Regions from separate parts of the Ramlibacter sp. JJN2-2R genome, predicted to be linked through region 2. Evidence: predicted binding sites of a transcription regulator. Region 2 holds the regulator's gene; the other holds the start of a gene.
The links. The regulator LexA, encoded in region 2, represses DNA repair genes until DNA is damaged. The targets are predictions, from matches to a motif close to ACTGTATNNNNATACAGT.

Region 1: a site for LexA is predicted at 8,393-8,410, ahead of AC3ANR_RS08570 (PA0069 family radical SAM protein). Genes of this name have one in related genera too.

Annotation. Positions count from the first base shown of each region.
Region 1 is NZ_CM173226.1:1,719,803-1,734,826, forward strand. It holds gene AC3ANR_RS08535 (electron transfer flavoprotein subunit beta/FixA family protein) at 1-544, shown strand, start outside; gene AC3ANR_RS08540 (electron transfer flavoprotein subunit alpha/FixB family protein) at 547-1,479, shown strand; gene AC3ANR_RS08545 (acyl-CoA dehydrogenase) at 1,545-3,335, shown strand; gene AC3ANR_RS08550 (NAD(P)H-dependent flavin oxidoreductase) at 3,413-4,375, shown strand; gene AC3ANR_RS08555 (cytochrome d ubiquinol oxidase subunit II) at 4,385-5,404, opposite strand; gene AC3ANR_RS08560 (cytochrome ubiquinol oxidase subunit I) at 5,415-6,815, opposite strand; gene AC3ANR_RS08565 (hypothetical protein) at 6,863-8,011, opposite strand; gene AC3ANR_RS08570 (PA0069 family radical SAM protein) at 8,413-9,495, shown strand; gene AC3ANR_RS08575 (phosphoethanolamine transferase domain-containing protein) at 9,499-10,065, opposite strand; gene dnaJ (molecular chaperone DnaJ) at 10,205-11,356, opposite strand; gene dnaK (molecular chaperone DnaK) at 11,473-13,416, opposite strand; gene grpE (nucleotide exchange factor GrpE) at 13,504-14,076, opposite strand; gene AC3ANR_RS08595 (RidA family protein) at 14,277-14,660, shown strand.
Region 2 is NZ_CM173226.1:2,505,059-2,520,082, forward strand. It holds gene lpxK (tetraacyldisaccharide 4'-kinase) at 1-95, shown strand, start outside; gene AC3ANR_RS12185 (Trm112 family protein) at 76-282, shown strand; gene kdsB (3-deoxy-manno-octulosonate cytidylyltransferase) at 282-1,046, shown strand; gene adk (adenylate kinase) at 1,155-1,811, shown strand; gene AC3ANR_RS12200 (asparaginase) at 1,821-2,756, opposite strand; gene lexA (transcriptional repressor LexA) at 2,829-3,503, shown strand; gene AC3ANR_RS12210 (hypothetical protein) at 3,624-3,938, shown strand; gene AC3ANR_RS12215 (DUF1993 domain-containing protein) at 3,979-4,494, opposite strand; gene AC3ANR_RS12220 (D-2-hydroxyacid dehydrogenase family protein) at 4,591-5,598, shown strand; gene AC3ANR_RS12225 (type IV pilus assembly protein FimV) at 5,601-7,631, opposite strand; gene AC3ANR_RS12230 (3-hydroxyacyl-CoA dehydrogenase) at 7,697-9,217, shown strand; gene AC3ANR_RS12235 (hypothetical protein) at 9,231-9,686, opposite strand; gene AC3ANR_RS12240 (oxepin-CoA hydrolase, alternative type) at 9,743-10,519, shown strand; gene AC3ANR_RS12245 (Crp/Fnr family transcriptional regulator) at 10,609-11,331, shown strand; gene AC3ANR_RS12250 (phosphotransferase) at 11,350-12,453, shown strand; gene AC3ANR_RS12255 (acyl-CoA dehydrogenase family protein) at 12,482-13,756, shown strand; gene AC3ANR_RS12260 (hypothetical protein) at 13,775-14,470, opposite strand; gene AC3ANR_RS12265 (glutathione S-transferase N-terminal domain-containing protein) at 14,532-15,024, shown strand, end outside.

The DNA of each region.
Region 1 (15,024 bases), 790 kb from region 2:
GGAGACCCTGCGCACCGCCATGGCGATCGGCGCCGACCGCGCCATCCTCGTGCAGACCGACGAGGAGCTGCAGCCGCTGGCCGTGGCCAAGCTGCTCAAGGCGCTGGTGGACAAGGAGCAGCCCGGCCTGGTGATCCTGGGCAAGCAGGCGATCGACGACGACGCCAACCAGACCGGCCAGATGCTGGCCGCGCTGGCCGACATGCCGCAGGCCACCTTCGCCTCCAAGGTCGAGGTCGCCGACGGCAAGGCCCAGGTCACGCGCGAGGTCGACGGCGGCCTGGAGACGCTGTCGATCACGCTGCCGGCGGTGGTCACCACCGACCTGCGCCTGAACGAGCCGCGCTACGTGACGCTGCCCAACATCATGAAGGCGAAGAAGAAGCAGCTGGACACCGTGACGCCCGCGGACCTGGGCGTGGACGTGGCACCGCGCCTGAAGACGCTGAAGGTGGCCGAGCCCGCCAGGCGTGGCGCCGGCGTGAAGGTGCCCGACGTGGCCACGCTGGTGCAGAAACTCAAGACCGAAGCGAAGGTGATCTGAACATGACGGCTCTTGTCATCGCCGAACACGACAACGCGTCCATCAAGGGCGCCACCCTGAACACCGTCACGGCCGCCGCCGCCTGCGGTGGCGACGTCCACGTGCTGGTGGCCGGCCACAACGCGGCCGGCGCTGCCCAGGCCGCCGCGCAGATCGCGGGCGTGGCCAAGGTGATCCATGCCGACGGCGAGCAGCTCGCCCACGGCCTGGCCGAGAACGTGGCCGCGCAGGTGCTGGCCATCGCGTCGAACTACAGCCACATCCTGTTCCCGGCCACCGCCGGCGGCAAGAACGTCGCGCCGCGCGTGGCGGCCAAGCTGGACGTCGCGCAGGTCAGCGACATCACCAAGGTCGACAGCCCCGACACGTTCGAGCGCCCGATCTATGCCGGCAACGCCATCGCCATCGTGCAGAGCCAGGATGCGGTGAAGGTGATCACGGTGCGCACTACCGGCTTCGACCCCGCCGCGGCCACCGGCGGCAGCGCCGCGGTCGAGACGGTCGCCGCCGCGGCCGACAGCGGCAAGAGCCGCTTCGTCGGCCAGGAGATCGCCAAGAGCGACCGGCCCGAACTGACCGCCGCCAAGGTCATCGTCTCCGGCGGCCGCGCGCTCGGCTCGGCCGAGAAGTTCAACGAGGTGATGACGCCCCTGGCCGACAAGCTGGGCGCCGCCCTGGGCGCCAGCCGCGCCGCGGTCGATGCGGGCTATGCGCCCAACGACTGGCAGGTGGGCCAGACCGGCAAGATCGTCGCGCCGCAGCTGTACATCGCCGCCGGCATCTCGGGCGCCATCCAGCACCTGGCCGGCATGAAGGACTCCAAGGTCATCGTCGCGATCAACAAGGATCCCGAGGCCCCGATCTTCAGCGTGGCCGACTACGGCCTCGAGGCCGACCTGTTCCAGGCCGTGCCCGAGCTGGTCAAGGCCCTGTAAGCCACCCGTTCCACTGTTCCAAGGCGTCGCGTGCGACGCCTTTTTCTCATCCGTTGGAGCCGACCATGAGCTACCGCGCCCCCCTCAAGGACATGCTGTTCGACATCCGCCATCTCGCCGGCATCGACGAGATCGCGAAGATTCCCGGCTTCGAGGAAGCCGGCTACGAGACCGCGCAGGCGGTGCTGCAGGAGTGCGCGAAGTTCAACGAGGAAGTCGTCGCGCCGCTGAACGTGCCCGGCGACCGCAACCCGTCCAGCTGGGACAACGGCAAGGTCACCACCACGCCCGGCTTCTCGCAGGCGTACCGCCAGTACAGCGAGGGCGGCTGGCAGGGCCTGCAGCATCCCACCGACTTCGGCGGCCAGGGCCTGCCCAAGACCATCGGCGCCGCCTGCGGCGAGATGCTCAACTCGGCCAACCTCAGCTTCGCGCTGTGCCCGCTGCTGACCGACGGCGCCATCGAGGCGCTGCTGACGGCCGGCTCCGACGAGCTCAAGGCCACCTACCTGGAAAAGCTGGTGACCGGCGAGTGGACCGGCACCATGAACCTCACCGAGCCGCAGGCCGGCAGCGACCTGGCGCTGGTGCGCACCCGCGCCGAGCCGCAGCCCGACGGCACGTACCGGATCTTCGGCACCAAGATCTTCATCACCTACGGCGAGCACGACATGGCGGACAACATCGTCCACCTGGTGCTGGCGCGCGTGACCGGCGCCCCCGAAGGGGTCAAGGGCATCAGCCTGTTCGTGGTGCCCAAGGTCCTGGTCAACCCGGACGGCAGCCTGGGCGCGCGCAACGACGTGCATTGCGTGAGCATCGAGCACAAGATGGGCATCAAGGCCTCGCCGACCGCGGTGCTGCAGTACGGCGACCACGGCGGCGCGGTGGGCTACCTGGTCGGCCAGGAGAACCGCGGCCTCGAATACATGTTCATCATGATGAACGCGGCCCGCTACGCCGTCGGCGTGCAGGGCATCGCGGTGGCCGAGCGCGCGTACCAGAAGGCGGTGGCCTATGCGCGCGAGCGCGTGCAGTCGCGCCCGGTGGACGGCTCGATCGGCGCCAGCGCGCCCATCATCCACCACCCCGACGTCAAGCGCATGCTGATGACGATGCGCGCCTACGTCGAGGGCTGCCGCGCGATGGCCAGCGTGGCCGCCGCGGCGTACGACGCCGCGCACCACCATCCGGACGCGCAGGTGCGCCAGCAGAACCAGGCCTTCTATGAATTCATGGTGCCGCTGGTCAAGGGCTACAGCACCGAGATGAGCCTGGAAGTGACCTCGCTGGGCGTGCAGGTGCACGGCGGCATGGGCTTCATCGAGGAGACCGGCGCGGCGCAGTACTACCGCGACGCCAAGATCCTGACCATCTACGAGGGCACGACCGCCATCCAGGCCAACGACCTGGTGGGCCGCAAGACCGCGCGCGACGGCGGCCGGACCGCGCGCGCCGTCGCCGCGCAGGTCGAGACGACCGAGGCCGAGCTGGCCCGGCGCGACAGCGTCGCGGCGCGCGCCGTGCTCAAGCGCCTCACGGCCGCCCGCCAGGCATTCCTGGACGTGGTGGACTTCATCGCCGGCCAGGCCAAGGCCAGCCCGAATGCCGTCTTCGCCGGCTCGGTGCCGTACCTCATGCTCGCGGGCAACCTGGTGGCCGGCTGGCAGCTGGCCCGGTCGCTGCTGGTGGCCGAGGAACTGGCCGCCAAGGGCGAGGACCGCGCGTTCATGGAGGCCAAGGTGGCCACCGCGCGCTTCTACGCCGAGCACCTGCTGTCCAAGGCGCCCGGCATGCGCGACGCCATCGTCGAGGGCGCCGACAGCGTGACGGGCCTGCCGCTCGAGGCCTTCTGAGCGCCGCTGTCGCCGTCCCGACAGGGGCGGCCCGCCCGGGCCGCCCAGAATCTGCCCGACCACCTTCCGGAGCCGCCATGTCCAAGCTTCCCGCCGTCCTGCGCAACCTCTCGCTGCCGGTCATCGGCTCGCCGCTGTTCATCATCAGCAACCCCAAGCTCGTGATCGCGCAGTGCAAGGCCGGCATCGTGGGCGCGATGCCCGCGCTCAACGCCCGCCCGGCCTCGCAGCTGGACGAGTGGCTGGCCGAGATCACCGAGGCGCTGGCGGCGCACGACCGGGCGCACCCCGACCGCCCCGCCGCGCCGTTCGCCATCAACCAGATCGTGCACAAGAGCAACGACCGGCTCGAGCACGACATGGAGATGGTGGTGAAGTACCGGGTGCCGATCGTCATCACCTCGCTGGGCGCGCGCACCGACGTCAACGACGCGATCCACTCGTACGGCGGCGTCGTGCTGCACGACATCATCAACAACATGTTCGCGCACAAGGCGATCGACAAGGGCGCCGACGGCCTGATCGCGGTGGCGGCGGGCGCCGGCGGCCACGCGGGCATCAAGAGCCCGTTCGCGCTGATCCAGGAGATCCGTGAGTGGTTCGACGGCCCGCTCGCGCTCTCCGGTTCGATCGCCACCGGCGGCGCCGTGCTCGCCGCGCAGGCGATGGGCGCCGACTTCGCGTACATCGGCTCGGCCTTCATCGCCACCCACGAGGCGCGCGCCTCGGACGCGTACAAGCAGGCGATCGTCGAGGGCACGAGCGACGACATCGTCTACTCGAGCCTGTTCACCGGCGTGCACGGCAACTACCTCAAGCCCTCGATCCGCGCGGCCGGGCTCGATCCGGACAACCTGCCCGAGAGCGACCCGAGCGCGATGAACTTTGCCGGCGGCGAGGGCAGCAAGTCCAAGGCCTGGAAGGACATCTGGGGCTGCGGCCAGGGCATCGGGGCCGTGCACGAGGTCACCAGCGCCGCGGCCATGGTCGAGCGCCTCAGGCGCGAGTACGCGCAGGCCAGGCAGCGCGTCTGCGGCTGAACGCGGCCTTCAGCGCGGCGTGTTCGCCGCGTAGCTGAGCACGCTGGCGCGTCCCCAGAACACGCGGTACATGAAAATCGTGTAGCCGACGATCGCCGGCAGCGTGATCGCCACGCCGACGAAGATCACCACCAGCGACTCGTGGGCGCTGGCGGCCTGCCACACCGTGAGGCGGTCGATGACGATGAAGGGGAACAGGCTGTAGGCCAGCCCCAGGAACGCCATCACGAAGATCAGCACGGTGCTGGCGAAGACGATCCAGCCGTAGCCGGCGGCCACGACCTGCGGCCGCCGGGCCACGTGCCAGGCCGCATAGAACGCGGCCGCGCAGGCCACGGGGATCGGCAGCAGCCCGATCAGCTGCGGCATCGCGAACCAGCGGTCGAACACGGTCTGGCTCACCAGCGGCGTGGCCAGCGAGATGCCGACCAGCGCCAGCCCCATCGGCCAGAGCACCTTGCGCGCCCAGCGCACGGCCTTGGCCTGCAGCTCGTCCCAGGTCTTCATGATCAGCCAGCCCGCGCCCAGCATCGCGTAGGCGGTGGGCAGGGTCAGCGCGATTCCGGCCGCGAAGGCGAGCGACCAGGGGCCGTGGTCGAAGCCGGTGAGGTAGCTGCCCAGCATCCAGCCCTGCGCCATGGCCGCCATCAGCGAGCCGGCGGCGAACAGTGCGTTCCACATGCCCTTGCGCGCCGCGCGGGCCTTGACGCGGAAGTCGAACGACACGCCGCGCAGGATCAGCCCGACCAGCATCACCGCCACCGGCAGGTACAGGTGCGTCAGCACCAGCCCGTGCGCCTTCGGGAAGGCGACCAGCAGCACGCCGATGCCCAGCACCAGCCAGGTCTCGTTGGCGTCCCAGAACGGGCCGATCGAGGAGACCATGACGTCCTTCTCGTCGTCGCTCGCGAACGGCAGCAGGATGCCCACGCCCAGGTCGTAGCCGTCGAGGACGACGTAGGCCAGCAGCGACAGGCCCATCACGCCCATGAAGATGAGGGGCAGCACGGTGGTCCAGGTCAGGTCCATCGCGGGCTTCTCAGGCGGGGCCGCCCACCGGCATCGCGGCCTTGGGGCTTTGCGGGGTGTCGGGCGTGGGCATGGCGGGGTGCGTGCTCATGTACATCAGCACCAGCACGTACGCGGCCAGCAGGAACACGTACACCGCCAGGTAGGCCAGCAGCGTGGACAGCACCATCGCGGGCGGGTGGTCGGCCACCACGTCGGCGCTGCGCAGCAGGCCATAGACGACGAAGGGCTGGCGGCCGATCTCCGTCACCCACCAGCCGGCCAGCGTGGCCACCCAGCCGGAGAACGTCATGCCCGCCAGCACGCGCAACTGCCAGCGCGAGAAGGGCTGCGCGGCGGTGGCGGCGCGGCGCCGCCAGAGGGTGAAGGCCGCCCACCAGGCCACCGCGAGCATCAGCAGGCCCATGCCGACCATGACGCGGAAGCTCCAGAACACCGGCGCGACGGGCGGGTGCGCGTCCGGGAATGCGTCCAGCCCCTTCAGCTCCGCGTCCAGGTCGTGCGCCAGGATCAGGCTGGCCAGCTTGGGCACGGTGATGGCGTAGTCGGTGCGGCCTTCCTTCTCGTTGGGCAGCCCGAACAGCGTGAGCGGGGCGCTCTTCTCGGTGTGCCAGATGCCCTCGATCGCGGCGATCTTGGCCGGCTGGTGGTGCAAGGTGTTGAGCCCGTGCATGTCGCCGGCCAGGATCTGCAGCGGCACCGCGATGGCGGCGACCACGATCGCGGTGCGCATCGCCTTGGCGCTGCCGCCGTTGTCGGCGCGGCGCAGGAACTGCCAGGCCGACAGGCCCGCGACCAGGAACGACGCCGTGATGGTCGAGGCCAGCAGCTTGTGCGCGAGCCGGTAGGGGAAGGAGGGATTGAAGACGATCGCGAGCCAGCTGTCCGCATGCAGCACGCCGTCGACCACGCGAAAGCCGGTGGGCGTCTGCATCCACGAGTTCAGGCTCAGGATCCAGAACGCGGACAGCGTGGTGCCGGCCGCCACCATCAGCGAGGCGACCAGGTGCACGCGCTCGGACACGCGGCCGCGGCCGAACAGCATGATCCCGAGGAACGTCGCCTCCAGGAAGAAGGCGGTGAGCACCTCGTAGGCGAGCAGCGGGCCGGCGATGTTGCCGGCGCGGGTCATGAAGCCGGGCCAGTTGGTGCCGAACTGGAAGCTCATGGTGATGCCCGACACCACCCCCAGCGCGAAGGTGAGGGCGAACACCTTGGTCCAGAGGTAGTAGGCCTCCTCCCAGTGCTGCGCCTCGATGCGGTCGTGCGCCGCGCTGTTGCGCAGGCGGAAGTACACGAGGAACCAGGCCAGCGCGATGTTGATGGTGGGAAAGAGGATGTGGAAGCTGATGTTGGCGGCGAACTGCATCCGCGACAGCACGAAGGTGTCCAGGTGGGCCTGCAGCAGCATGCAGGCATTGTGGTCCCGGACGGGGGAATCGGGGGGGCCGGGGCGCCTCAGCGGATGGCGGCCATCACGTCCCAGTCCGCCTCGGGGCTGTAGCTGCCGTAGAGCATGAAAAACTGGCCGGGCCGCGCGCCGGTCACGTCCAGCGACTCGTCCGCGCCCAGCGCGGTGGTGGGGAAGTCGACCTGGGCGATCGCCGCGGGCGCCGCCACCGGCGCCCCAGCCGCATCGAAGCGCTGGGCCGACACGACCCGCCGGCTCAGGCCGGTGCCCGCGTCCTGGGTCACGGACCAGGTGACCACGAGCCCACCGTCGAGGGTCGAGGCCACGCGGGGCGTGAAGGGCCGGTCGATCGGCCCCGTGGGCACCGCCTGCCGACCGAGCGACACCCCCGCGGCGTCGAACCGCTCCAGCCACAGCGTCGCCAGGAGCGACCCTGTCGGCCCGGTGCCGAAGGACACCCAGGCGAGGGCCAGTTTTCCGTCGGCCAGCGTGGCGAGCGAAGGCGAGCGCATCTCCGCGCCCGACGCGACGGTGATGGCGGGGCGGGCGAGCGCTCCGTCGGGGCCGAACAGGCCCAGCATGAGCCGGCTGCCCGCCGGCGCGCTCACGGCCCAGGCGGCGGCGAACCCCGGCCCGAGCGGCGACGCCACGATGCCCAGGACATGGGTCAGGGCGTCGTCCGGCGATTCGTTCACCGGCAGCGCCGGCGCCACGGGGGCGCCCTGGGCGGTGAACAGTTGCACTTCGCCGAGATCCGTGCCGCGCGGCGCTGCGAGTGCGTCGAACGCGACCACGAGCCGGCCATCGGCCAGGCCGGTGGGGCGGGCGACGAACCGGGACTGGCTGGTCGAGAGGGGTGCGGCCGGCGCGCGGGCGGTGCCATCGGCGTTGAACAGCTGCAGCCAGCCCCGGCGCTCCAGGCCGGCCGCTTCCGTCCATGTCACCGCGAAGCCGCCGTCCGCGAGCGCCGCCACGCCGGGCAGGCTCGCCGATGCGGCGACGACCGCTTCCACGCCGACCGGCCGGGCGTCGGCGCCGAAGCGCTGCAGCCGCACTTCGTTGGCGATGGCGGTGCCCGTCCAGTGCGTCCACGCCACGACGAAGCCGCCGCCGGCCAGGCGCGCGATGCGCGCGCCGTCCTGGCGGCCCGCGAAGGTGCTGTTGACGCGGAAGTCGGCGCGTTCCAGCGGGGCCACGGTGCCGCTGCCCGACGCCGGCGCGCCGCCCCCGGGCGATGTCGGTGAGGTGGGTGAGGTGGGTGACGTGGGCGACGTGGGCGACGTGGGACTGGTGCCGGTGCCGCCACCGCTCGCGACGGCGTCAGCGACGCCGCCATCGCCGCCGCCGCACGCGACCAAGGCCAGTGCGATGGCGACCGCGACCGTGGCGCTGCTGGATCGGGACGGCCGGCAAGGTGTGGTCGTGAGGCTCATGGGACCCTCCGGTGATCGACTGCCGTCCATGGTCGACCCCGGTGGCCGTCCCTGCGATTTCAGGCTGTGTGCGCCGTGTAAGAGACGTGAACTGTTCCCCGGCTGAGCGGCACGAGCGGGATGCCGCTTTACGTCCGGCCGTGGACTGGATAAAAATACAGTGCATGGACAGCCACTACATCCCGGTCGAGGCGATCAAGGGCCGCGGCGCCGCCACGCGCCATCCGCACCGGTTCGAGCGCGATGCGCGCGAAGGCTTCGACGACGGCTGGGAGCCCGACCCGGACGCGCCGGCGCCGCTGGCGCCGCGGACCGAGGTGACCTGGGAGACGCCCCGCTCGGTCATCAGCACCAACGACTCGCCGGACATCTACTTCGACCGCGGCCTGAACCCCTACCGCGGGTGCGAGCACGGCTGCATCTACTGCTATGCGCGGCCGACGCACAGCTACCTGAACCTGTCGCCGGGGCTGGACTTTGAGACCAGGATCATCGCCAAGCGCGACGTGGCCGGCGTGCTGCGGCGCGAGCTGGCGAAGAAGGGGTACGTGCCGGGCATGCTCGCCATCGGCACGGCCACCGACTGCTACCAGCCAGTCGAGCGCGAGCTGCGGCTCACGCGGTCGGTGCTCGAGGTGCTGCGCGACACCGCGCACCCGTTTTCGCTGGTCACCAAGTCGAGCGGCGTCGAGCGCGACCTGGACATCATCGCGCCGATGGCGCGCGACCGGCTGGCGGCCGTGTACGTGACGATCACCACGCTCGACGCGGGCCTCACGCGCCAGCTCGAACCCCGCGCGGCCTCGCCGCAGCGGCGGCTGCGCGTGCTGCGCACGCTGGCCGAAGCGGGCGTGCCCTGCGGCGTGAGCCTGGCGCCGCAGATCCCGTTCCTCACCGACGACCTGGAGCAGGTGCTGGAAGCGGCCTGGGACGCCGGCGCGCGAAGCGCCTTCTACCACGTGCTTCGGCTGCCCTGGGAGGTCAGCCCGCTGTTCCGCCAGTGGCTGGAGCTGCACTATCCGCAGCGCGCCGAGCGCGTCATGGCGCGCATCCACGACATGCGCGGCGGCAAGGACTACGACGCCGACTTCGCCACGCGCATGAAGGGCAGCGGCCCGTGGGCCGAGTTGATCGGGCAGCGTTTCCGCAAGGCGGCGTCGCGCCTGGGCTTCAACCGCGAGCGGTTCGAGTTCGACCTGTCGAAGTTCCGGCCGCCCGCGCTGGACGGCCAGGCCAGCCTGTTCTGAACGTCAGGCGGCCTGCAGCAACGGCAGCAGCATCAGCGCGCCGCCGGCCACGGTGGCGCCCAACGCCATGCCGGCGAGGTTGGCGCGCAGCTGGGTCGGCCCGGCCAGGCGGCGCAGCTGCGCGTTCCACAGCCACAGCATCGGGAGCAGGCCCAGCAGCGCCAGCAGGGTGGGGACCTGCCAGCTGAAGAAGCTGGCCCAGGTGGGAAGCGCCAGGTGCAGGCGTTGGCCTTCCATGGCTGACGCGAGGGTGAGGTCCTGCGTCCAGGCGCCGGCGGCGACCAGGGCGCCGGCCAGCAGCAGCAGGGTGGCCATGCCCTTGAAGGTGCGGCGCCAGCCGAACAGGCTGAGCAGGAAGGCGGCCACCCCGGCCAGCGCGGCGCCGAGCACCACGGTCAGCTGCAGTTGCTCGCGCGCGGCGGCCAGCGCATGCCAGAACCAGGGATTGCACGCGAATCCGATCCACAGGCTGGTCGCCAGCACGGCCCAGCCCGGGTGCATGGCCACCCGCGTCTCGCCCGGCGAGAGGATGGAGTGGTACCCGGTGGATCGGAACAGCCGCAGGGACATCGCTTAATTTTGAGGCAGTCCCGGCCGGCGGCCTAGTGATGTGTGGCGCGGGTGGTACACGGATGGGTCGGCCCCCTGCCAGAACTGACACCTGCGCCGCGCCAGGAAGAAGAAAGGGCGGGAAATCCCGCCCTCTCGTTCATGCGCTGAAGAAGTTCTTCAGCTTGTCCGCCCAGCCTTCCTCGCTGGGCGAGTGCTTGGAGCCGCCTTTCTTCAGCGAGTCGTCCAGCTCGCGCAGCAGCTTGCGCTGGTGCTCGGTGAGCTTGACGGGCGTCTCCACCGCGATGTGGCAGTACAGGTCGCCCGGGTAGCTGGCCCGCACGCCCTTGATGCCCTTGCCGCGCAGGCGGAACTGCTTGCCGGCCTGCGTGCCCTCGGGGATGTCGATGGCCGCCTTGCCCGCGAGCGTGGGCACCTCGATCTCGCCGCCCAGCGCAGCGCGGGTGAACGAGATCGGCACCACGCAGTGCAGGTCGTCGCCGTCGCGCTCGAAGATCGGGTGCTTCTTCAGCCGGATCTCGATGTACAGGTCGCCCGGCGGCCCGCCGTTGGTGCCCGGCTCGCCGTTGCCGGCGCTGCGGATGCGCATGCCGTCGTCGATGCCCGCCGGGATCTTCACTTCCAGCGTCTTCTGCTTCTTGACCTTGCCCTGGCCGTGGCAGGTGGCGCATGGCTCGGGAATGATCTTGCCGCTGCCGCGGCACGTGGGGCAGGTCTGCTGCACCGAGAAGAAGCCCTGGCGCATCTGCACCACGCCCTGGCCGTGGCAGGTGCCGCACTGCTTGGCCTGGGTGCCGGGCTTGGCGCCGCTGCCGTGGCAGGTGTCGCACTGGTCCCAGGTCGGGATGCGGATCTGGGCCTCCTTGCCGGCGGCCGCCTCCTCCAGCGTGACCTCCATCGCGTACGACAGGTCGCTGCCGCGGAACACCTGGCGCCCGCCGCCCGCGCGGCCGCCGCGTCCCTGGCCGCCGAAGATGTCGCCGAAGATGTCGCCGAACGCCTCGGCAAAGCCGCCGAAGCCTTCCGCGCCGGCGCCCATGCCGCCGCGCATGTTCGGGTCCACGCCCGCATGGCCATACTGGTCGTAGGCGGCGCGCTTGTCGGCGTCCGAGAGCATCTCGTACGCCTCCTTGGCCTCCTTGAACTTGGCTTCCGCGTCCTTGGCCGCATCCCCCTGGTTGCGGTCAGGGTGGAACTTCATCGCGAGCTTGCGATAAGCCTTCTTGATCTCTTCCTCGGAGGCGTTCTTCGGCACGCCGAGGACGTCGTAGTAATCGCGTTTGGTGGCCATCGTGTCTCTGGTTGTGCCGGGGAAGCGCCGGTGCTTCTAGCACGATCGCCGCGTCGACCGGACCCGAAGGTCCGTGTCGAACGCGGCGAGCTGAACCGGCGCGAAGCGTCCTGCGATCAGCCCTTCTTCACTTCCTTGACTTCGGCGTCCACGACATTGTCGTCGGCGGCCGCCTTGGGCTCGGCACCGGCCTCGGCGCCGGCCGCGCCGCCGGCGGCCTGCGCGGCCTGGTTCGCCTGCATGTCGGCGTACATCTTCTCGCCCAGCTTCTGGCTGGCGGCCATCAGCGCGTTGGTCTTGTCCTCGATCTGCGACTTGTCCTCGCCCTTCAAGGCTTCCTCGACCTCCTTGATCGCGGCCTCGATCTTGTCCTTCTCGCCGGCCTCGAGCTTGTCGCCGTACTCGGTCAGGCTCTTGCGCACGCTGTGCACCAGCGCCTCGCCCTGGTTGCGGGCCTGCACGATCTCGAGCTTCTTCTTGTCCTCGGCGGCGTTGAGCTCGGCGTCCTTCACCATCTTCTGGATCTCCTCCTCGGACAGGCCCGAGTTGGCCTTGATGGTGATCTTGTTCTCCTTGCCCGTGCCCTTGTCCTTGGCGCTCACGTGCAGGATGCCGTTGGCGTCGATGTCGAAGGTCACCTCGATCTGGGGCAGGCCGCGCGGTGCCGGCGGGATGCCTTCCAGGTTGAACTCGCCCAGCAGCTTGTTGCCGGTGGCCATCTCGCGCTCGCCCTGGAACACCTTGATCGTCACGGCCGGCTGGTTGTCGTCGGCGGTCGAGAAGGTCTGGGCGAACTTGGTCGGGATGGTCGTGTTCTTGGCGATCATCTTGGTCATCACGCCCCCCAGCGTCTCGATGCCCAGCGACAGCGGGGTCACGTCCAGCAGCAGCACGTCCTTGCGGTCGCCGCCCAGCACCTGGCCCTGGATGGCCGCGCCCACGGCGACGGCTTCGTCGGGGTTGACGTCCTTGCGCGGGTCCTTGCCGAAGAACTCGCGGACCTTCTCCTGCACCTTGGGCATGCGGGTCATGCCGCCCACCAGGATCACGTCATGGATGTCGCCCACGCTCACGCCGGCGTCCTTGATGGCCGTGCGGCACGGCGCGATGGTGCGCTCGATCAGGTCCTCGACCAGCGCTTCCAGCTTGGAGCGGGTCAGCTTGATGTTCAGGTGCTTGGGACCGCTGGCATCGGCCGTGATGTACGGCAGGTTGATGTCGGTCTGGGCGCTGTTGGACAGCTCGATCTTGGCCTTCTCGGCGGCTTCCTTCAGGCGCTGCAGCGCGAGCACGTCCTTGGACAGGTCGACGCCTTGCTCCTTCTTGAACTCGCCGATGATGTAGTCGATGATGCGCTGGTCGAAGTCCTCGCCGCCGAGGAACGTGTCGCCGTTGGTGGACAGCACCTCGAACTGCTTCTCGCCGTCGACGTCGGCGATCTCGATGATCGAGATGTCGAACGTGCCGCCGCCCAGGTCGTAGACGGCGATCTTGCGGTCACCCTTTTCCTGCTTGTCCAGGCCGAAGGCCAGCGCGGCCGCGGTCGGCTCGTTGATGATGCGCTTGACTTCCAGGCCGGCGATGCGGCCGGCGTCCTTGGTGGCCTGGCGCTGCGCGTCGTTGAAGTACGCGGGCACCGTGATCACGGCCTCGGTGACCGGCTCGCCCAGGTAGTCCTCGGCGGTCTTCTTCATCTTGCGCAGCACCTCGGCGCTGACCTGCGGGGGCGCCATCTTCTTGCCGCGCACTTCCACCCACGCGTCGCCGTTGTCGGCCTTGGCGATGGTGTAGGGCATCAGGTTGATGTCCTTCTGGACTTCCTTTTCCTCGAACTTGCGGCCGATCAGGCGCTTGACCGCGTAGAGGGTGTTGCGCGGGTTCGTGACCGCCTGGCGCTTGGCCGAGGCGCCCACGAGGATTTCGCCGTCCTCCTGGTAGGCCACGATGGACGGCGTGGTGCGCGCGCCCTCGCTGTTCTCGATGACCTTGGGCGTGTTGCCCTCCATGATGGCCACGCACGAGTTGGTGGTGCCCAGGTCGATGCCGATGATCTTGCCCATTGCTTTCTCTCCTATTTGCTTGGGGCCGCCGGGGCCCTGATTCGTTGCTGCGTAGTTGTGGATAACTCGGGATGTTTCAAGCCGGGGTCACTGCGGCGCGGCCACCGTGACCAGCGCGGGCCGCAGCACGCGTTCGGCGATCAGGTAGCCCTTCTGCAGGACCGTCACCACGGTGTTGGCCTCCTGGCCGGGCGCCGGGACCATCGAGATGGCTTGGTGCTGGTGGGGGTCGAACCGGGCGCCCGTCGCCGGGGCGATCTCCACCACCTTGTTGCGCTCGAGCGCGGACTTGAGCTGCCGCAGCGTGGCTTCGGCGCCCTCGCGGATCTGCTCGGGGGTGGCGTCCTGGATGGCCAGGCCGGCCTCCAGGCTGTCGGCCACCGGCAGCAGGCTCTCGGCGAAGCTCTCGATGGCGAACTTGCGCGCCTTGGACATCTCCTCGTCGGCGCGGCGGCGGGTGTTCTGCACCTCGGCCTGCGCCCGCAGGAAGGTCTCGGTCAGCTCGGCATTCTTGGCGCGCAGCTGCTCCAGCTCGGCCATCGCGGCGGTCAGGTCGGCCTCGTTGGCCGCGGCGGCGGCCTCGCGTTCTTCCGGGCTGGCGTCCGTGGGCCCGGGGGCCCCGTCCAGCGTCGGTTCGATCTTCGTCGTGTCGTCGTTCATGCTTGGATTTGGGTTGGGGAGCGCGAAAAACTGCGGTGCACCTTGGGGCAGCGTAGTGCTTTTCAAGGCGGCAAAAAGGCGTTCCGGCCAAAAAAATGCTGAGCCAGCCCGGACGGGCTACCCGGCCCAGCGCGACAGCGCGCCGGATGGGTTGGGCGGGACCCCGTACAGTGGCGGCTCACGCAACTCCGGAGGTCGCCATGGCCCGCCAGTGGATCAGTTCGGGATCGCGCTTCGAGCAGGAGATCGGCTATTCGCGCGCCGTGGTCGACGGCGACTGGGTGTTCGTCTCCGGCACCACCGGCTACGACTACCAGGCCGGCACGCTGGCGGCCGACGTCGTCGGCCAGTGCGAGCAGGCGATGCGCAACATCCAGGCCGCGCTGCACGAGGCGGGCGCCTTCTGGGCCGACGTCGTGCGCGTCACCTATGTCCTGCCCGACCGGGGCGATTTCGAGAAGTGCTGGCCGACGCTGCGCAGGTACCTGGGCGACGCCCGGCCCGCCGCGATGATGATCCAGGCCGGCCTGCTCGAACCCGCGATGAAGATCGAGATCGAGGTGACCGCGCGCAAGCGCAGCTGAGTGCGACTGTCAGCTTGTCACGGCGGGCTCGGCCCGCCATCGAGCGCGGTGCTGGTCATGGCCGCGGGCCTGGATGCCGGGTCGAGCCCGGCATGACGACTCTCTGAAGCGCCGTCCGGCCCCCAGCCTGTCATTGCGGGCTCGACCCGCAATCCAGTCCGGTGCCAGTCATGCCGCCGGCCATGGCCGCGGGCCTGGATGCCGGGTCAAGCCCGGCATGACGACTCTCGGGGGAAACACGCCCGACCCGTAGCCTGTCATTGCGGGCTCGACCCGCAATCCAGTCCGGTGCCAGTCATGGCCGCGGGCCTGGATGCCGGGTCGAGCCCGGCATGACGACTCTCGGGGAAACACGTCCGGCCCG
Region 2 (15,024 bases):
CGCTCGGTCTCGCGATCGATCCGGCGTTCTGGCAGGCGCTCGATCGCTGGCTGGACGCGAAGCTATCATCGACGCATGGACCCCAAACTGCTTGAGCTGCTGGTCTGCCCCGTGACCAAGGGGCACCTGGATCACGACCGCGTCCGGCAGGAACTGGTCTCGCGCAGCGCGCGCCTGGCCTATCCCATCCGCGACGGCATTCCCGTCCTGCTCGAGGAAGAGGCGCGCCCGCTCAGCGACGACGAGCTCGATCGGCTCCCCAAGCGCACGCCCCTGGTCTAGTGGCCTTCACCATCCTGATCCCGGCGCGGCTGGCCTCCACGCGGCTGCCCGACAAGCCGCTCGCCGACATCGCCGGCCGGCCGATGGTCGTGCGCGTGGCCGAGCGCGCCCGGCGGTCCGGCGCGCAGCGTGTCGTGGTGGCGGCCGACAGCGCCTCGATCCTCGACGCCTGCCGCGCCCACGGCGTCGAGGCCGTGCTTACCTCGGCGGACCATCCCTCCGGCACCGACCGCCTGGCCGAGGCAAGCATCCAGCTGGGCCTGGCCGACGGCGACACGGTCGTGAACGTGCAGGGGGACGAGCCGCTGATCGAACCCGCTCTCATCGACGCCGTCGCCCGCCTGCTGCAGGACGACACCGGCGCCGACATGGGGACGGCGGCGCACCCGATCACCGAGCTGGCGGACTTCACCAACCCGAACGTGGTGAAGGTGGTCACCGACGTGCGCGGCCTGGCCCTGACCTTCAGCCGCGCGCCCATCCCGTGGTGGCGCGACGGCTTCGCCTCGGGCATCCGCGCCCTGCCCGATCCGGCGCCGCTGCGGCACGTGGGCATCTACAGCTACCGCTGCGGATTCCTGCGCCGCTTTCCCGGCCTGCCGCAGGCGCCGATCGAGCGCCTGGAGGCGCTGGAGCAGATGCGCGCGCTCTGGCACGGCCACCGCATCGCCGTGCACGTGAGCGCATCCGCGCCCGCCGCCGGCGTCGACACGCCCGAGGATCTGGAGCGCGTGCGCCGTCTTTTCGCGGCTTCTGCGACGTAAGTTCGCGCAAGGGTCGCGTGCTATCCTCAAGCGCATGATGCGCAACGGCCCGGCGCGGGGATGACCGAGGGGCCCGCAGCGCCCGCTTTCATCCATCCGAGGACATCCATGAGACTGATCTTGCTGGGCGCACCAGGCGCGGGCAAAGGCACCCAGGCAACCTACATCTGCCAGAAGTACGGCATCCCCCAGATCTCCACGGGCGACATGCTGCGCGCGGCGGTGAAGGCGGGCACGCCGCTCGGACTGGCGGCCAAGAAGGTCATGGACTCCGGCGCGCTGGTGGGCGACGACATCATCATCGGCCTCGTGAAGGAGCGGCTCGCCCAGCCCGATTGCGCGCAGGGCTTCCTCTTCGACGGCTTCCCGCGCACGATCCCGCAGGCCGACGCCATGAAGGAAGCGGGCGTGAAGCTCGACTACGTGCTCGAGATCGACGTGCCCTTCGAGGCCATCATCGAACGCATGAGCGGCCGCCGCTCGCACCCCGGCTCCGGTCGCACCTACCACGTCAAGTTCAACCCGCCCAAGGTGGAGGGCCTGGACGACCTCACGGGCGAACCGCTGATCCAGCGCGACGACGACCGCGAGGACACCGTCAAGAAGCGACTGGAGGTCTACGCCTCGCAGACCCGGCCGCTGGTGGACTACTACGCCAACTGGGCCAAGGCCGACCCCAAGAACGCGCCGAAGTACCGCGCGATCAGCGGCATCGGCACGGTCGAGGACATCACCGCGCGCGCACTGCAGGCGCTGGCCAGCTGATCCCGGCGCTCAGGCGCGCGCCAGCTCCAGCATCAGGTCCACGCGCGCCTTCACTGGTGTGAGCAGGTGCACGGGCAGCCCGCCCGGCACACCGGCAACGATCGTTCCTTCCTGGCAGCGCGTGGCCCGCAGCACCCGCACGCCCTGCTCCATCGCGGCAACCAGCGCCTCCTCCAGGCGCTCGTGCACGGTGCCGTTGCCCGTGGCGGCCACCACCAGGCCGCGCACGCCCGCGGCCACCAGGGCCTGCACGACGCGGCCATCCGCCCCCGCCTGGCTGTGGACGATCTCCACCCAGGGCCAGTCGCCCTCGGCCGGCAGGCGCGCCGCGCCCGACGCCCCGGCCGGCGCCGGCCAGCCCCGCACCAGCCGCAGCCGGCCGTCCTCCACATGACCCAACGGGCCTTCGTCGCCCGAAGAGAAGGCATCCAGCCGGTACGGGTGCACCTTGCGCACGGCCTGCGCCGAATGCAGCCGGCCGGCGCACACGACGGTGACGCCGCCCGCGCCCGGCGTGCGCGCCACGGCCACCGCGTCGGCCAGGTTCTGCGGCCCGTCCGCCGACAGCGCGGTGGCCGGCCGCATGGCACAGGTCAGCACGACGGGCTTGCGCGCGTCCAGCACCCGCGAGAGCAGGTACGCCGTTTCCTCCAGCGTGTCCGTCCCGTGCGTGATGACGACGCCTGCCACGTCGGGCTGCGCCAGCCAGTGCGCACAGCGGCGCACGAGTGCGCCCCACACCGCCGGCCCCATGTCCTTGCTGTCCACCTGCGCGACCTGCTCGGCCTCGATGCGCAGGCCGTGCAACGCCGGCAGGCTGCCCAGCAGGTCCGCCACGGCCACCTGGCCGGCGCGGTAGCCGACATGGTCCTGCGCCGAGGCCGCGGCGCCCGCGATGGTCCCTCCGGTGCCGAGAACAACGATCCGATCGGGTGTCACTTGCACTCTTTCACGAAACTGGTTAAAAATACAGGTACTGGATGGGCAGCCAGTTGGCCGCCCCAAGGAGCCACCGCCATGATCGAGACGCCCAAGCTCACCGCACGGCAGCAACAGATTCTGGACCTGATCCAGGCCGCGATCGCCCGCACGGGCGCGCCGCCCACCCGTGCCGAGATCGCCGCCGAGCTGGGCTTCAAGTCCGCCAACGCGGCCGAGGAGCACCTGCAGGCCCTGGCGCGCAAGGGCGTCATCGAACTGGTGAGCGGCACCTCGCGCGGCATCCGCCTCAAGAGCGACACGCTGCGCTCCATCCACGAGTCACGCTTCAAGCAGTTCCCCCTTCCGCTGCAGAGCCTGGCGCAGCTCGCGCTGCCGCTCGTGGGGCGCGTCGCCGCGGGCTCGCCCATCCTCGCGCAGGAGCACGTCGACCAGACGTACTACGTCGAGAGCAGCCTGTTCCAGCGCCGCCCCGACTACCTGCTCAAGGTGCGCGGCATGTCGATGCGCGACGCCGGCATCATGGACGGCGACCTGCTCGCCGTGCAGTCCACCCGGGAAGCCAAGAACGGCCAGATCGTGGTGGCGCGCCTGGGCGACGAAGTCACCGTCAAGCGCTTCCGGCGCAACAAGCACCTGATCGAGCTGCATGCCGAGAACCCCGACTACCCCACCATCGTCGTGGAGCCGGGCGAGCCGTTCGAGATCGAAGGCCTCGCGGTCGGCCTGATCCGCAACACCATGCTCATGTGAGCCCCGCCGGGCGGCGGCAGGTGGCGGGCGTATGGCGCGAGGCGCCATCACCCTGCACCGACCCGGCATCGCATCCGAATCTCGCCTGTGTTCCGAACCTGAAGTTCAAGGAGAGACGACATGGGAATGATCTGCACGCTGGCCGGACTGGTGCAACCGTTGCGGCACTGGCTGCGCCCGCTCGCGCGCTGGGCGCGCGCAACGCGCCAGCCGGCGCATGCGCCGGCACTGCGCACCGGGCTGCACACGCTGGCCGGTCACGGCCAGGTGGCCTGGCCGGCCGGGCAACACCACGCCCGCCCGGTTCGCGTGCTGCGCATCGTCGAAGCCGCGCACCCGCGCAGCACGGCGGGCCGGATGGTGATCTCCGGCCGCATGGCCGACGTGTGCGCCGAGCTCGACCGGCTTGCCGCGCTGGAGGCCGCCACCGCCTGACGGCGCGCCGCGGCGCCACCACGCCGGCGCCCCATCGGGTTCACTGCGAGGCGCCGGCCAGGTAATCGGCCTTGCCCAGCTCAACGCCGTTGTGGCGCAGGATCGCGTACGCCATGCTGACGTGGAAGAAGAAGTTGGGCAGCACCCAGTGCTTGAGGTACGCCTCGCCCTTCATCGTCCGCGTGGACTCGCGGCCCACCGGGAACGTGATCTCCTTGTCCTCGGTGCCGTCCAGCTTGCCGGCAGGCACCGTCTCCAGCCAGGCGAGCGTCTTGCCGATGCGGGCCTTGAGCTCATCGACCGTGGTCTCGTTGTCCTCGAACCGGGGCGCCTCGACGCCGGACAGGCGGGCGACACCGTTCTTGGCCGAGTCGCAGGCGATCTGGATCTGGCGCGTGAACGGCAGCATGTCGGGCGCCAGGCGGTCCGCCGCCAGCACCTGCGGGTCGAACTTGCGGGCCTGCGCGTGGGCCAGCCCCTTGTCCAGGATGTGGCTGAGGTTGCCCAGCATCGTGCGGAAGATCGGCAGGCTGGCCGACGACATCGAAATCGCCATGGGGGAAGTCTCCTTGCGGTTCAGCTGATCGGGAAAGGCGTGAATGCTACCGGCTGCGCGGCCGATGCGCCGCCGGGCGCAGGGCACAATCCCGCCATGAACATCGTGATCCTCGACGATTACCAGGATGCCGTGCGCAAGCTGCGCTGCGCGGCCAGGCTCGAGGCCTATCCCGCCAAGGTGTACACCAACACGGTCAAGGGCATCGGCCAGCTCTCGGTGCGGCTGCGCGACGCCGACGTCATCGTCCTGATCCGCGAGCGCACCCACATCACGCGCCAGCTGCTGGAAAAGCTGCCGCGGCTCAAGCTGATCTCGCAGACGGGGCGCGCCGGATCGCACATCGACGTCGACGCCTGCACCGAGCGCGGCATCGTGGTCACCGAAGGCGCCGGATCGCCGGTCGCCCCGGCGGAACTGACCTGGGCCCTGATCATGGCGTCCATGCGGCGCCTGCCGCAGTACATCCAGACCCTCAAACACGGCGGCTGGCAGCAGTCGGGCATGAAGTCGGCCTCCATGCCCGCCAACTTCGGGCTCGGCATGGTGCTGCGGGGCAAGACGCTGGGCATCTGGGGCTACGGCAAGATCGGCCAGCTGGTGGCGAACTACGGGCGGGCCTTCGGCATGCGGGTGCTGGTGTGGGGCCGCGAGGGCTCGCGCTCGCGCGCGCAGGCCGACGGCCACATCGCCGCCGAGAGCCGCGAACAGCTGTTCAGCGAAAGCGACGTGCTCAGCCTGCACGTGCGGCTCAATGCCGAGACCGCCGGCCTGGTGCGGCTGGAGGACTTCGGCCGCATGAAGCCCACCGCCCTGTTCGTCAACACCTCACGCGCCGAGCTGGTCGAGCCCGACGCGCTGCTGGCCGCGCTCAATCGCGGCCGGCCCGGCATGGCCGCCGTCGACGTGTTCGAGAGCGAGCCGATCCTGCAGGGCCACGCGCTGCTGCGGCTGGAGAACTGCATCTGCACGCCGCACATCGGGTACGTCGAGCAGGAGAGCTACGAGATGTACTTCGGCGACGCCTTCGACAACGTCGTGAACTTCATCGAGGGCCACCCCACGAACGTGGTCAACCCCGCCGCGCTGCAAGTGCGGCGCTGAGGCTAGTCGCTGCCGCGCACCGGCACCATCCCGGTGTCGATGTCCGGCAGGTCGAAGTCCAGCAGGTGGCCGTCGGCGGGCGCCTCGGCGGCGCCGAAGCTGCCAGCAACCGCCACGGGCTCGTCCAGGTTCACATCCAGTGCCGCGTGGCCGGTGGCCGGCGGCCCGTCCAGGTCCGCCATTCCGGTGGACAGCGGATGGATCGAGGTGTGCGAGAAGCCCGGCGCGCCGAAGTCGGCGTGGGCGCCCGACACCGGGTTCGAATCCTGGAATCCCGAGCGCGGCGCATCACCGCCCGCCAGCACCTGCTGGCCGATGTGGTGCAGCAGCAGCAGCTCGCGGTAGGCCTGCAGGCTGAAGGCCTGCGAGCCGTCCTTGCTCGGCCCGCGGAAGATGGACTCCTCGATGACGTCGAGCACCCGGCGCGCGGGCCACAGCGCCACGATGCGCGCCATGGCGTTGTCGTACGCCTCGATGCCGGCGTTCTCCAGGCTGTAGGCATCGAACTCGGGCACGTCGGCATTGAAGCGGCGCTGGAACTCGCTGCGCACCCAGTCGAACTCCTCGCGGCGCCCCAGCTTGTGGTAGATCTCCACCAGGTCGAGCCAGGCCACCGCGCTGGTCTCGGGGTTGGCCTGGATGTGGCTGCGCAGCACGTCGATGGCGCGGTCGTACTCGCCCAGCGACGAGAAGAAGTCGGCCTCCTGCTGCACGTCGTGCAGTTCCTCGGCCTTGAGCGCCCGGCTGCCGGCCTGGCTGGGCTGGAAGTCGCCGTCCGTGCGCGCCGAGACATGCAGCGGATTGAGCGGGGCGCGCACCGTGGGGGGTTGCGGCGGCTCGACCGGCGGGGCGTCCGGCCGGGCCTGGGCCGCGGCTTCGTCGGAGCGGGCTGGCACGCTGGCGGGCTCGGCCACGAGGCCCGGACGCGGCGCCGGGCGAACCCGGGCCTCCTCCACCACCGCGGCGGCCGCGGAACGCGAGCGCGCCGGCTCGGTCTCGCGCGGGTCGCGCCACCAGTCGTGCGCCATGGCATCGCGGACGGCCGCGGCGCGGCGCCAGAAGAACAGCATCAGCCCTGCCATCGCCAGCACCAGGGCGATGAGCACGTAGACAAGCGGGTTGGCGTAGCGCTCGGACTCCGCCCGGGCCAGTTGCGCCTGCAGCTGCAGCATCGCGGCGTCGTTGCGCTGCAGGAACTGGCGCATCTCGCGCAGGTCGCGCTCGATGGCCTGCATGCGCGCGGCCTGGCGCAGCGCTTCCTCGGACGGCGCGCTCGGTTCGGCAAGGCCCAGCGGAGCGTCGAGCTTGAGCTGGTCGCGGCCGCCGGCTGCGGCTCGGGCAACAGCGGTCGGGCCCGGGGCCACCTGGGCGGGCTTCGCCGCGCTGGCGGCCGGCCGCGGCGCGGCAGCGGCGGGCGGGACCGGCGACTTGGCATGCGGCGCAGCCTTCGGACCGGTCGCCGCGGGCTGGCGGCGCGGGGCGGGCTTGGTGACGGTGGTGCCGGTGGTGCCGGCGACGTCGGCGGACGGCGCCCGGACCGCCGGCAGGCCGCGACTGAGCGACAGGTTCAGCGGCGCGGCATTGACGGCGGATTCGGCCGCCTCGGCCCGTGACGTGGCCGCGGCGGATGCGGGCAGCGGCCGCGAGGTGTCGGCCGCGGGATCGGGTTCGGCCAGCAGCACGATGCGGCGGGTGAAGCGGTTGCCGCATCCGAGCTGCAGGTACACGGTGATGACCGGCTCGTTGACGGCGGACCCCGAGCGCACGCGCACCGAGGGACCCCGGGGGCCGGATTGCAGTTCGGCGGAGACGCTGCCCGGCGCCACGCGCAAGTCGCCGTAGAACACGTCGGCCTCGACGCACTCCGGGACCGTGTCGCCCGCGCCTTCGAGCACGATGGGAATGGCGAGGTCGAGCGGACGTCCGATCAGCGCCGGTCCCTGGGCCCGGCCGACCGTGGCGGCCTGGCCAGCCACCGCAAGGCAGGCCATGAGGCCGACGGCGGCGTGGCGAGACGACCGGATGAGCTTCATGGCCGCGCCATTCTTGCACAGCAAGCGCGCCGTGGCACCCGTTTTCGGTGCCGGATAATCCCTCGATGCAAACAGTGTTCGACATCGTCGGCGTCGTCGGCGCCGGCGCGATGGGCCGGGGCATCGCCCAGATCGCGGCCCAGGCGGGCTCCCTCGTGCGGCTGTACGACACCCAGCCCGAGGCCATCCAGCGTGCGGTCCGGGACATCGGCGCCCAGTGGGACCGCCTGCAGGACAAAGGGCGGATGGACGAGGCCGCCGTGCAGGCCTGCAAGTCGCGGCTGCAGCCGGCCGGCGCGCTGGCCGACCTCGCCGGCTGCAAGCTCGTGGTCGAGGCCGTGGTCGAGCGCCTGGACGTCAAGCGCGACCTGTTCCGCCAGCTCGAGGACGTCGTCGGCCCGGACGCCGTGCTGGCCACCAACACCTCCTCCCTGTCGGTGACCGCCATCGCCGCCGACATGCAGCGGCCGGGGCGCTGCGCCGGCTACCACTTCTTCAACCCGGTGCCCCTGATGAAGGTGGTGGAAGTCATCGCCGGCCTGCGGACCGACCCGGCCGTGTGCGAGGCGCTCGCCGCCTATGCCAAGCAGATGGGCCACACCCCCGTGCAGGCGCAGGACACGCCCGGCTTCATCGTCAACCATGCGGGCCGCGGCTACGGCACCGAGGCCCTGCGGATCGCCGGCGAAGGCGTGGCGGACTTCGCCACCATCGACCGCATCCTCAAGGACCAGGCGGGCTTCAAGCTCGGGCCGTTCGAGCTGCTGGACCTGACGGCGCTGGACGTGTCGCACCCGGTGATGGAGTCCATCTACCGCCAGTACTACGACGAGCCGCGCTACCGCCCGAGCGTCATCACTGCGCAGCGCCTGGCCGGCGGGCTGGTCGGGCGCAAGTCCGGCGAAGGCTTCTACCGCTACGTGGACGGCAAGGCCCAGGTCCCGGCGGAGCCGCCGGCACCGAAGGTCGACGAACTGCCCCCCGTGTGGGTCTCCACCCGGGCCGCGCGCCGGCAGGAGCTGTACCAGCTGCTCAAGGACCTCGGCGCGCGCATCGAGACCGGCCAGTCGCCCTCGCTCGCCGCCCTCACCCTCGTCGCGCCCCTGGGCTTCGACGTCACGACCGTGGCCGTGGTGGAGCGGCTCGACCCGGCGCGCACCGTCGGGATCGACATGCTGATCGAGGACGCCGCCACCCGCCGCCGCGTGCTCGCCACCAACCCGGCCACGCGCGCCGACATGCGCGATGCCGCGCACGCCCTCTTCTCGCGCGACGGCAAGCCGGTCAGCGTGATCCGCGACTCGGCCGGCTTCGTCACGCAGCGCGTGGTGGCCGCCATCGTGAACATCGCCTCCGACATCTGCCAGCAGCGCATCTGCAGCCCGCAGGACCTGGAGACCGCCGTCACCCTGGGCCTGGGCTATCCCATGGGTCCGCTGGCGATGGGCAACCGCTGGGGCCCGGCGAACGTGCTCGAGGTGCTGTTCAACATGCAGACCGTGTACGGCGACCCGCGCTACCGCCCCAGCCCGTGGCTGCGCCGCCGCGGGGCGATCGGCCTGTCGCTGCTGCAGGAAGAAAGCTGAGCCGCCCGGCGCTTCACGCGTCCGGCTCGAGCCGCTGCGGCTGGCGGCTCGCGGGGGCCTGACGCGAGCGCCACCAGAACGCCGCCGCGCCGGCCGCCAGCGCGGCCAGCAACAGCACCAGCGCCACGACCAGCGGATTCGCGTGCCGCTCGGCCCGGGCCTGCGCCAGCCGGCGCTCCAGGTCGGCGGTGGCCTGCTGCTGCCGGCGCGCGGCATCCAGCGCCTCGAGCAACTCGCGCTCGCGCGTCTCGCGCGCCTGGCGCAGCGCCTCGACCGGTTGCTGCGTCAATTCGGTGAAGCTGGGGTGGGCCGGACCGCGTGCGGGCGTCTCCTGCGCCGGCGGCAAAGCCAGCGACGGACTCAGCCGCAGCGTGGGCGAGCCGACATCGACCGGTTCCGCCGCGGCGGCCGCGAGCGCCGCGGCCGCGAAGCCGAGGACGGGAAGGCGCGCGATCCGGACGAGCCGCATGGGCGCGCATTGTGCCCGCCCGGGGCGGCACCGGCCGGGCTTGCTATCCTCCCCGCATGCCGGCTGAACTCAAAAGCACGTCCCAGGGCGGCACCATGGTGCTGACCATCAGCAATCCCGAGCTGCGCAATGCGCTCGGCCCGGAGATGTACGCCGCCGGCGTCGAGGCGTTGAACGCCGCCGAGGGCAACCCCGAGGTGGGCAGCGTGGTGATCACCGGCGAAGGCGGCATGTTCTGCGCCGGCGGCAACCTGCAGCGCCTGCAGGCCAACCGCCAGCAGCCGCCCGAGGTGCAGGCGCAGAGCATCGAGGGCCTGCACGACTGGATCGAGACGATCCGCAGTTTCCCCAAGCCCGTGATCGCCGCGGTCGAAGGGCCCGCGGCCGGCGCGGGCTTCTCCCTCGCCCTCGCATGCGACCTGGTCGTGGCCGCCTCCGACGCGGTGTTCGTCATGGCCTACAGCTCGGTTGCCCTGTCGCCCGACGGTGGCGCCACCTGGTCGCTGGGCCGGGCGCTGCCGCGCCAGCTCGCCAGCGAGCTGCTGCTGGCCGGCGAGCGCATCGGCGCGGAGCGGCTGCACGCGCTGGGCATCGTCAACCGCGTCGTGGCGCCGGGCACCGCGCTGGTCGAGGCGCTGGCCCTGGGCGGCCGGCTCAACGAGCGCGCGCCCAATGCGCTGGCCAGCATCAAGGAACTGCTCAACGACGCGGGAGCCGCCAGCCTGCACGACCACCTGGCGTCCGAACGCGACCATTTCGTGCGCAACCTCCACCATCCGAATGCCGGCATCGGCATCTCGGCCTTCCTGGCCAAGCAGAAGCCGCGCTACTGAGCCGGCGCATCGCCGGTGAAACCCTGACCGGGCGCCGCGTCCCGGACGCGACAATCTGCGCACGCGCGCAGTCACTGACAAGACAGCCCATGGACGAACCCATTCTTACCATCGAGGAACGCGAAGCGATCAATGGCGGGCGCTGGTTCTCGTCGCTCTCCCCCTCGCTGCGTCACGACATTCTTCGATGCGCCTACGTCAGACGGTACAAGGACGGCGAGCTGATCGCCGCACGCGGGGATCCGCCCGAGGAATGGATCGCCTGCGCCAGGGGCGCGGTGCGCGTGAGCTCGACCTCGATCTCGGGCAAGCAGATCACGCTGACCTACGTCGAGCCGGGCATCTGGTTCGGCGACGTCGCGATCTTCGACGGCGACCGCCGCACGCACGATGCGTACGCGCACGGCGAGACCACCATCCTGTGCGTGGCCAAGGCCGACTTCCGCAAGATCCTGGCCTCGCACGTCGAGCTGTACGAGGCCATGCTGCGCCTGCACGCGCGCCGCATCCGGCAGCTGTTCGGCCTGGTCGAGGACCTCAACACGCTGCCGCTGCGCGCGCGCCTGGCCAAGCAGATCGTGCACCTGGTGCGCAGCTATGGCGTGCCGTCGCTGTCCGACGGCGGCGAGATGCGCATCGGGCTGCACCTGGCGCAGGAGGAACTCGCGCAGCTGCTGGGCGCCTCGCGCCAGCGCGTCAACCAGGAACTCAAGGCGATGGAGCGCGAGGACGTGATCCGCATCGAGCCGGGCGGCCTGGTGGTGCGCAACCGCGATGCGCTGATGCGCATCGTCGATGCCGACAACTCGTGAACCGCGCCCTGGCCCGCCATGTCTGAATTCGACCATTTCGTCGGCACCCGCCCCGTCTCCGACAAGCACGCCATCGACCTCGGCGCGCTCACCGCGTGGCTGGAGCAGCACCTGCCCGGCTTTCGCGGCCCGCTCACGGTGGAGATGTTCAAGGGCGGGCAGTCCAACCCGACCTACAAGCTCAACACGCCCGGCACCAGCTACGTGATGCGCGCCAAGCCCGGCCCGGTGGCGAAGCTGCTGCCCTCGGCCCACGCGATCGAGCGCGAGTTCGCCGTGATGACCGGCCTGGCCGGCACCGACGTGCCGGTGCCCCGCATGCATTGCCTGTGCGAGGACGAGTCCGTGATCGGGCGCGCCTTCTACGTCATGGAGTTCATGCAGGGCCGCGTGCTGTGGGACCAGGCGCTGCCGGGCATGACGCCAGCCCAGCGCGGCGCCATCTACGACGAGATGAACCGCGTGATCTCGGCGCTCCACACGGTCGACTACGCGGCGCGCGGGCTGGCCGGCTACGGCAAGCCCGGCAACTATTTCGAGCGGCAGATCGGGCGCTGGAGCAAGCAGTACAAGGCCTCCACCGACGGCGCCGGCCCCATGAGCCAGCCGATCGACGCCATGGAGCGGCTGGTCGAATGGCTGCCCGCGCACATCCCGCCCGCGGCGCGCGACGCGGGCAAGGTGTCCATCGTGCACGGCGACTTCCGCCTGGACAACCTGATGTTCCACCCCACCGAGGCCCGCGTGATCGCGGTGCTCGACTGGGAGCTGTCGACGCTGGGCCACCCGCTGGCCGACTTCAGCTACCACTGCATGGCGTGGCACATCCCGCACGGCTCGTTCCGCGGCATCGGCGGCATCGACCTGGCCGGCCTGGGCATTCCGTCGGAGGACGACTACATGCGCCGCTACTGCGACCGCACCGGCCTGGCCACCGTGCAGGACCTCAAGGCCGACTGGAACTTCTACTTGGCCTACAACATGTTCCGCATCGCCGCCATCCTGCAGGGCATCGCCAAGCGGGTGGAGGCCGGCACCGCGTCCAGCGCGCAGGCCGCCGCCTCCGGCGCCAGCGCCCGCCCGATGGCCGAGCTCGCCTGGCAATTCGCCCAGCGGGCCTGACCGCACTTTCCGTCACCGAAAGGCATCCATGGATTTCGAGTACTCCCCCAAGACCCGCGAACTGCAGGCCCGGCTCCTGAAGTTCATGGATGACCACGTCTACCCGAGCGAGAAGGCCTACAAGGACGAACTCGTGGCCAACACGGCGGCCGGCAAGCGCTGGTCGCCCCTGAAGGTGATCGAGGACCTCAAGCCCAAGGCGCGCGCCGCCGGCCTGTGGAACCTGTTCCTGCCGGTCGACAGCGCCGCGGCGTCCGGCTACACCGGCGCGGGCCTGACCAACCAGGAGTACGCGCCGCTGGCCGAGATCATGGGCCGCGTGCCGTGGTCCAGCGAGGTGTTCAACTGCTCGGCGCCCGACACCGGCAACATGGAGACGCTGGCCCGCTACGGCTCCGAGGAGATCCGCGCCCGCTGGCTCAAGCCCCTGCTCGAGGGCCAGATCCGCTCCGCCTTCGCGATGACCGAGCCAGAGGTCGCCTCGTCCGACGCGACCAACATCTCGACCCGCATCGAGCGCCAGGGCGACGAGTACGTGATCAACGGCCACAAGTGGTGGATCTCCGGCGCGGGCGATCCGCGCTGCCAGGTGTTCATCACCATGGGCAAGTCGGACCCCGAGGCGCCGCGCCACTCGCAGCAGAGCATGATCGTCGTGCCGGCCGAGGCGCCGGGCATCCGCATCGTGCGGCCGCTGAACGTGTTCGGCTACGACGACGCCCCGCACGGCCACGTCGAGATGTACTTCGAGAACGTGCGCGTGCCCGCCGCCAACATGCTGCTGGGCGAAGGCCGCGGGTTCGAGATCGCCCAGGGCCGCCTCGGCCCCGGCCGCATCCACCACTGCATGCGACTGATCGGCCTGGCCGAGCGCGCGCTCGAGCTGATGTGCCGGCGCTCCCTCAGCCGCGTGGCCTTCGGCAAGTCGGTGGCGCAGCAGACCGTCACCCAGGAGCGCATCGCCGAGGCGCGCTGCAAGATCGACATGGCGCGCCTGCTCACGCTCAAGGCGGCCTGGCTGATGGACGTGGCCGGCAACAAGGTGGCCAAGACCGAGATCGCGATGATCAAGGTGGTGGCGCCCAACATGGCCTGCCAGGTGATCGACTGGGCCATGCAGGCGCACGGCGGCGGTGGCGTCAGCGACGACTTCCCGCTCGCCTCGGCCTACGCCAACGCGCGCACGCTGCGCTTCGCGGACGGCCCCGACGAAGTGCACCGCAACGCGATCGCCAAGTGGGAGCTGGGCAAGTACGGCAGCTACGGCCGTGACGCCAACGTGCCGGTCACGCGCGGCTCCTAAGCGGCCGCCGGCCGCCGGCTAGATGCGGAAGGCGCCGAGCGCGCCTTCGCAGGCGCGGGTGAACACCTCGGCGGCGTGCTGCAGGGTGGCCGGCTCGCCCGCGCCCTGCTGCATGCGCAGGTAGGCCTTGCCGCGCAGCAGCATCAGCATGAAGGGCACGCCGGCATCGGGCGCCGGCGCGGGCCAGTCGAGCAACTGCCGCACCAGCGCCGGGTCGATCCACGCGAGCGCGTGTTCGCGCTGGTCGGCCAGGATCGAGTAACGCTCCCAGAACAGGCGCGGGGCGCTCTCCCAGCCCACCTCCTCGTACACCGCGAGCCAGCGCATTTCCTCGGGCATGTTGCCGTCCACGCTGGTGCGCAGCGTGTCCGTGTGGACCGCGTACGCCTGCTTCTCGAGCGCATCCTTCAGCGGACGGTTCATCAGCAGGATGGCCACGTCGGGATGGACGCCGAGCTCGGCGCGGGCGCGCAGTTCCTCGCCCTGGATGTACTTGCGGCTCGGGCGTCCCACCTCCATCCGCCAGGGCTTGCCCGCGATCTCGCCGCGCAGCGAGAAGGCGGCGCCGGGCGACGACGAGAAGGCGAAGCCCTGCGTGGCCGCCCATTCGGAGACCGGGCCGAGGGCGCCCGGATCGGGCGGCGAGTCCGCTCGCGCGGGCGCGCGAAGGTCTTTGCTGTCACGGCCGAAGGCCTTGCGGATCTTGTCGAACATGGCGCGGCGGATTGGCCTAAAGTCGGCCGATTATCGAAGCAAAGCTGGAGAAATGGCGCCCATGATCGAAGTCTTCACCTGGCCGACGCCCAATGGCCACAAGGTCCACGTCATGCTGGAGGAATGTGGCCTGCCGTACCGCGCGATCCCGGTGAACATCGGCGCGGGCGAGCAGTTCCGGCCCGAGTTCCTGGCCATCAGCCCGAACAACAAGATCCCCGCCATCACCGACCCGGACGGGCCCGATGGCCAGCCGATCTCGCTGTTCGAGTCCGGCGCCATCCTGGTCTACCTGGCCGGCAAGACCGGCCGCTTCCTGCCGCAGGACGTGCGGGCGCGCTACGAGGTGCTGCAGTGGCTGATGTTCCAGATGGGCGGGGTCGGCCCCATGCTGGGACAGAACCACCACTTCCGCCAGTACGCGCCCGAGAAGCTGCCGTACGCCATCGAGCGCTACACCAACGAGGCCAGGCGCCTGTACGGCATCATCGATCGCCGGCTGGCGGCGAGCAAGTGGCTGGGCGGGGCCGAGTATTCGATCGCCGACATCGCCA